Regions from separate parts of the Paenibacillus sp. NPDC055715 genome, predicted to be linked through region 1. Evidence: riboswitches for the same ligand, from Rfam matches in the RefSeq annotation. Region 1 holds a riboswitch; the other holds the start of a gene.
The links. A riboswitch is a leader RNA that binds a small molecule or an ion and turns the genes downstream of it on or off. The one in region 1 is predicted to bind cyclic di-GMP.

Region 1 (3,417 bases):
TGTCTACACGGACGCTAGGATTATATACAGCATCAATAATACAGCCGGTTTCATCCGTCAAGATCAGCTTGGTTAAAATGGAGTTCCCTAATGGTTCAGGATTTGGGATACTGTATACATCTTCCATAACTGTATTCGTAGGATTGCTTACAGCGCTTCCCGGTACAGCTGTGGTCGAAGTTTCTGCGTAAGCCAGCGCTGCACTAAAAAAGCTTTGGAGAATAAGCAATAGCACAATAATCGTTACGTTTATTTTTGTTCTCATACTCTTAGTCTCCTTGATATTATGGAAAGTACCCGGGCGGATTTGGTTCCCCTCTCTTTCTTGTCCCGGAATTAGTATATTCAACACGATAGGTTTTGAATGATTGACTAAGTATACAATACCTTCCTTATCTTAACAAGAATAGAAGAAGGCCCTGATCGCAGTGATCAGGGCTTTCTAAGAGAATTAATATTGCTTTGTTTTTGTGTATTTGGAGGATTCTTTGGCCATTGCAAACTTCTGTTTTCCGTCTTTTAGAGCGGCATCTACTGTAGTGTCAATGATAATCCATTGATTGTTGATATTGACTTCATTCCAGGCGTGGTAAGTATTCACATAGGAGGATTCACCCATAACCAGCTTGGTTGGAACATCCACACTTCGAAGCATGGCGGCGAACAGTGAAGCGTACCCATAGCAAATATCTTTTTGCGAAACTAGTGTACGGTCAATTTGTGGAAGATAGTCTGTTGATAAGGAAAAAGGGTGGTTGGAATCGTATTTAATATGACTAATGACATACTCGTAAATACGTTTCACCTTTTCATTATCTGTCGTTGCACCCTTGGTTAATTCCTTGGCTTTCCGGATCGCCTGATCCGCATCGCTCCAGTCAATATTTTGAATAGAATTGAGGTATATGGTTTTACTGTCATTCAAATTTAACTGGACCGTTTCTTCACCTAACACTTTATACTGATTATCAGTTAGCTGCTCCAATAAACGAATGTTATAATTGCCATTGCCCATTTGAAGAGCGAATGTTTCCTCAGGTTTGCTCGAATTCAGATAATAAGAGTATTTCTCCCCATCCTTGGTAATTACGATCTTGGTTTTGACATTGGACTTGACAGGATAACGTATACTAACAATACCGTGGTTTACGTTATTTTGGTTCAGCCACTCCTGACTTCCGGCAGCAAATACTGTCGTATGTAGAGAGAGAGTTAACAAAAATACTAAAATGAGTGGAAAATATGACAATTTCCTCATAGAAAAACTTCCTTTCGGCGGCCAGGCTGCCATCTTAATGAAGAAGGCCCTATAGCTTTGCGTCCCTGTCTTTCGACAGGTTTGCTATTATCGTATAAAGTTTTTCAGGAAAAAAACGCGACAAAGAGCCTCTTCAACCGATAGCTGGCTGCCATCTTAAAAGAAGGCCCTGTAGCTTTGAGTCCCTGCCTTTCGACAGGTTTGCCATTTATCCTGAACAGTCTATATCTATCATTCTATCAGTTGGGCTCCCGATCAGGCAAGCACAATCTCAGATGTTCTCTGTTTCTCGACAAAGTCGTCGGATAGATGAGATTATAGTTTTGATCGATTCCCCCATTTTTTCCGGAAGGAATGCGGGGTTTCTCCGACATGTTCCTTGAATAGGTTGATAAAATGGCTGGTGTTGGGAATCCCTGCAAACCGTGCGATATCCACAATGGATTCGTCACTGGTTTTAAGCCAGCCTTGAGCCGCTGTGATGCGAACATTAATGAGATAATCGATAGGAGAAAATCCGATCTGTTTCTTGAAGTTTTTAGCGAGATTAAATTTGTTTAACTTAAACATATTTGCCAGCGAATCCAGCGTAATTCGTTCACTGTAGGATCGCTCCAAATATTGCTGAACCTTGCGTACCTCGGTGATCGTATTCTGGTTTAGATACGGATGATCGTAGGGGTGCTGCAAGATATACGTCAGCAACTCACTGATGAGTCTGGATGTCACCAGTTCAGCAGAGAGAGTTCTGTCAGATTGTACGCATAACAGGGAATGCAGCTTGTCCAATATGGTGCATGGATCGTTGAGTGATATTACAGGCTTGTTGTGCTTGGCAAATTGTTCGTAGAAATTGTCGATCAGATTGCCGTACACATTTACACTGATAAACTCCCATGCTTCATGACCAGCGGTGCTGTACTGTACGTATTCCTCACAATTAACGAAACACATATCATGAGGCTTCAATATGTGTTTTTTCTCCCGGTACAGCAATTCCCCTTGGCCTGATAACGTAAAAACGAGCAGAAACGAGGTGAGTTCCTTCCGTTTCATGGCATAAGCAGATGTTTTGTTGAAATAACCTATCTCCTGTATATAAAAAAGGGATCGCTTGGCAAAAGCGGAGGGAGTACGTGCAATGACGGCTGGATCGCTGCTCCAAGGGGTCCCATTCTCGTTGTTTTTTTGGTCTGTTGTCATATCCAATTCCTTTACAAAAGAGCAAATTTATCAAGCTAGTCGCTATTTGTTTAACAAACAAAATGGTGATTTACACATGGTTTCCTATTAATACGGTTTATTTTATCACATCACCTAAATGCATGTAGCGAATAATATTTTGAAATATTTTTTTATTCTACTCCGGTGCGTTCTAATATAATAGGAAATAGAGTAACGTTAGCTTTGGAATTCATACGGGCAATGATATGATGGGTAATACAGATATAGGGCTTCACTTACTCGACAGTCAGTTTGGAGGATTATAGGATGGGAAAACCCAAAAATACAAAAACCGCAGCGGCTTGGTCGCTCGTTATTCTGGGAGCGGGCTTTGCAGCTATGTTGCCTTTTCAGCAATATAGCTGGGCTCGGTTGCTAGCAGGTGCTTTCGAGGCTGGGCTTGTCGGAGGACTGGCGGACTGGTTCGCCGTCACGGCATTGTTCCGCCACCCGCTGGGCATTCCGATTCCGCACACGGCGCTTCTTCCCAAGAACAGGGACAAGCTCACGAGTACCTTGGTGAGTACGGTGGAAAATAACTTGCTGGGCAAAGAAAGTATCGCATCTAAAATTGCCGATATCCAGCTGGCCGATTTGATGCTGGATGGTGTGGAAAAGGGCTTGCCCACGCTGGAAGCGGCCGCATCTATAGATGTTCTCGCCAAACGACTGGTCCGGTCGCTTCCGCTTGCGGAGCTGGCTCCGGTAATTGCGGCCGAGATCAAGCGACAGGTGACAGATTTCGACGCCGGACCGCTGCTGGAGGCGCTTGTCCGTCAAACCGGTGAGAAGGGCTATGACCGCCGCGCGCTGGATTACTCGCTGGAGCAGGCTGAATCCTGGCTTTTGAAGCCGGAAACGGGCTACACGCTGGGTACCTTGGGCATGCAGGCTGTCAGCGGCTTGCAAGTGAGCGGGCTGATGCAATTTGCCCT
Region 2 (3,417 bases), on a different contig from region 1:
GAAGCTTTCTTTGGTACAGTCGCCCAGTTGGAGCACACACTTCAGGAGAGTGGGGGCAAGCTTGCATTAATTGGGGTCGTCCCTTCCTATCCATCTGAGAAATATGGTTATATTATTCCGAAAAACGATGCCACCCAAGGTAGCACAGGCTATCGTGAAGTGAGCCATTTTCAAGAGAAACCCGACCGGGAGCAGGCGGAGCGTCTGATTGAACGCGATGCTCTATGGAACTGCGGGGTTTTTGCATTCAAATTGGGTTACTTGCTCGATATCTTGGCATCCCAAGGATTGCCGCTGAACTATGAAGAAATGCAAAAGCAATACGCTTCCCTGGAAAAAATCAGCTTTGACTACGAGGTAGTCGAGAAGGAGAAGGAAATCGTTGTTCTTCCGTATGATGGATTTTGGAAGGATTTGGGTACCTGGAACACCCTAACGGAAGAAATGTCCCATCAGCAAGTGGGTAGAGGTGTGGTAACGAAAGATTGCGTCAATACGAGCCTGATCAACGAACTGGACATTCCCGTGGCGATCATCGGAACGAATGATCTGATCGTAGCCGCCAGCCCGGATGGCATCCTTGTGACCAATAAGGCGGAAAGCCCGCGCATCAAGGAAGTGCTCAAGGCTCATAATCAGCGTCCAATGTACGAAGAGCGCCGTTGGGGGCATTATCGGGTAGTGGATTATGTGAAGTATGACGAGGGCAACGAGGTATTGACCAAGCGAATCCGTGTGCTGCAAGGGAAAAATATCAGCTACCAGCTTCATTTCAAACGGAGTGAAATTTGGACCATTATTAGCGGTGAAGCAGAAATTATTTTGAATGAAAAGCTGCATAAGGTGAAGGCTGGTGATGTGGTTCGCATTCCAGAAGGGACGAAGCATAGCATTTTGGCCGTGACGGATGTGGAATTGATCGAGGTACAGACAGGTTCTGAGCTGGTCGAAGAGGATATTGTCCGCTTTTGCATGGATTGGGATGAAATTTCCCGTCACCAGTTTATTTCATAACTATTTCGTAAAGGTGATAAAAGGCCATTATATGAAGTTTTTTAGCACAAACTGTCGAAAATACGCGAAAATATGTAAATTCATGAACATGAGCTATTAAATTTTGGCAAAAAAGAGTCGATATTTAGGATAAGAAGGAATCCAAACTCCTTCCAACGATAAATGCAGCCCTGTCGAAAGGTAGGTACGCAAAGCTAAAGGGCCTTCTATAAGGATGGCAGCCTGGCTACCGAAAGGAAGAGCAAAAGTGAGATTTAATTTTATTCCTCTATATCGACTGATACGTCATGTACTCCCTTTTGTTATACTTTTTTCTTTGTTGCCCGTCGGTTTTGGTGAATCTCTGTTCGTGGCGAATGCCGCTATATTACAACCTGTTAATTCGAACGCTTCTACTCAGGCCCGAGAACTATACAGCTATTTACTCAGCATCTCGGGGGAAAAAACAGTCACCGGTCAGCATGATTATTTGGAAAGTCCGGATGAATTCAGTAACAGAGTCCAAGAAATCAGTAATGCATATGCTGGTGTACATGGCTACGAGATGGGAGCCATCTCTGGTCAGTCCGCCGCTACGGAGGCAGCACAACGTAAAAATGTCGTCGATAGCGCTATACGTTGGAGTAAAGCTGGCGGCATAGTTACGATGACTTATCATGAACCGCTGCCGGGTAAACCACTGACTTGGGCCAATGTGCAGGCGAAAGTAAGCCAGGAGGAGTTCAATAAATACGTGACGCCAGGTACTACGCAATATAATCTTCTCATTGCCGATCTGGATAAGGCCGCTGTATCGTTAAAGCAGCTTCGTGATGCGGGCGTTCCAGTATTATGGAGACCTTACCACGAAATGAACGGTGGCTGGTTCTGGTGGGGAAACAAAAATAATTTTAATCAGCTGTGGAATATTATGTATGACCGTTTTGTAAACACGCATCAACTGAACAATCTCCTGTGGGTATGGAGTCCGAACGCTCCTAATTCGTACACTGTCCCATATACCCCGAAATATCCGGGGGATGACAAAGTGGATATCTTGGCTGTAGACATCTACAACAATGATTTTAAGCAAAGTCATTATGAAGGACTGCTCGGATTGGCACAGAATAAGCCGATTGCCATTGGGGAACAAGGTGAGGTGCCCAGTCCCGAGGTAATGCAGGCTCAGCCCAAATGGGTGTATTCCATGACTTGGGGCAATATGCTGACCGAGAATAATACAACGGATCAAATTCAGGATTATATGAATGATCCGAGGAGCTTAACGCGAGATGATGTGAAAAAAGGGCTGGCAGCCTTTCAACAGCCCGTGACAGATGTACCGACCTTACCGGACGAGGGACAAAGCGATCCTATCCCGGCACCGCCAGTAGTGACCGTTCCCCCATCTGTTTCGGATATAGTCCACACAAACGGACTGCGGGGTGAATATTATAACAGCATGAATCTAGACGGCACCGCCGTTTTGGTTCGCACGGACAGTAAGCTGGACTATAACTGGCGCGCCGCCTCGCCTGATCCCGAGGTGAAGGCTGACCAGTTCTCGGTCCGCTGGACGGGCAAAATCAATCCGCAATATAGTGAGACCTATACGTTTACCACGATATCTGATGATGGTATTCGTGTATGGGTAGACGGCAAGCTGATTATTGATAGCTGGTTCAAACAAAGCTGGACCGAACGCAAGGGCAGCATTACCTTGCAAGCAGGCAAAATGGTAGATCTGAAAGTTGAATATTATGATGAAAAAGGCGACGCAATGGCACGTCTGATGTGGGAAAGTCAGCATGAAGCGAAAGTGGTGATTCCCGGCAACGCTTTGTTTCTTCCCTGATATATACTCCTTTCCCACCCAAAATTTCGAGGAGAAAGGGTGAAACACAATAATGAAAAAATGGTTGACCCAAAGGTATATAGTAGTATTGGCCGGGCTACTGGGGGCCACAGCTATGGCGATGATCGCCTGGTTTATTCATACGCCTTCAAAGAGTGAAAAACTTCAGACGGATAAAGTAGCGGCGGCCAGTCTGGTATGGAAGCTCGGTCAGCAGGATGACTCTTCAGCCGAATTTAAAGGTGTGGTCGGTAAGGGCAAAGTCATTATTTCTGCGGCCCCTACCGAGTCGTCTGCTAAAGAAACATCGTCAGCGATGTCCATAGCAGAGAGTACAACGGCTCCGGTATTGCTCAGCAGTGGAGATATCTCTCCGGGTTTAAATGCGTCCACGAATCCTGAACTGACCCTCCAGTACAAGCTGGGTCAGGTTCCTCCTTACGGGGTTATATTCCGTGTACGGATTTTGGATGCGGGCAAAGCCGTTCCCCAAATGGCTGTATTTTCAAATCATCAGTTGTCCGGTATCATTCAGGTTGTCGGGGTTTCCGGCACAGGCAGTGCATATA

Region 2: it holds a riboswitch for cyclic di-GMP, as region 1 does, so the genes downstream of both, ACWGOO_RS08295 (glycosyl hydrolase) here and ACWGOO_RS20645 (transglutaminase domain-containing protein) in region 1, are expected to answer to the same signal.

The regions. Positions count from the first base shown of each region.
Region 1 is NZ_JBSHGA010000019.1:24,343-27,759, reverse strand. It holds gene ACWGOO_RS20650 (collagen binding domain-containing protein) at 1-265, opposite strand, end outside; gene ACWGOO_RS20645 (transglutaminase domain-containing protein) at 452-1,258, opposite strand; cyclic di-GMP riboswitch class I at 1,272-1,354, opposite strand; cyclic di-GMP riboswitch class I at 1,395-1,474, opposite strand; gene ACWGOO_RS20640 (AraC family transcriptional regulator) at 1,574-2,461, opposite strand; gene ACWGOO_RS20635 (DUF445 domain-containing protein) at 2,750-3,417, shown strand, end outside.
Region 2 is NZ_JBSHGA010000003.1:259,816-263,232, forward strand. It holds gene ACWGOO_RS08290 (sugar phosphate nucleotidyltransferase) at 1-1,014, shown strand, start outside; cyclic di-GMP riboswitch class I at 1,168-1,248, shown strand; gene ACWGOO_RS08295 (glycosyl hydrolase) at 1,262-2,848, shown strand; gene ACWGOO_RS08300 (hypothetical protein) at 2,898-3,417, shown strand, end outside.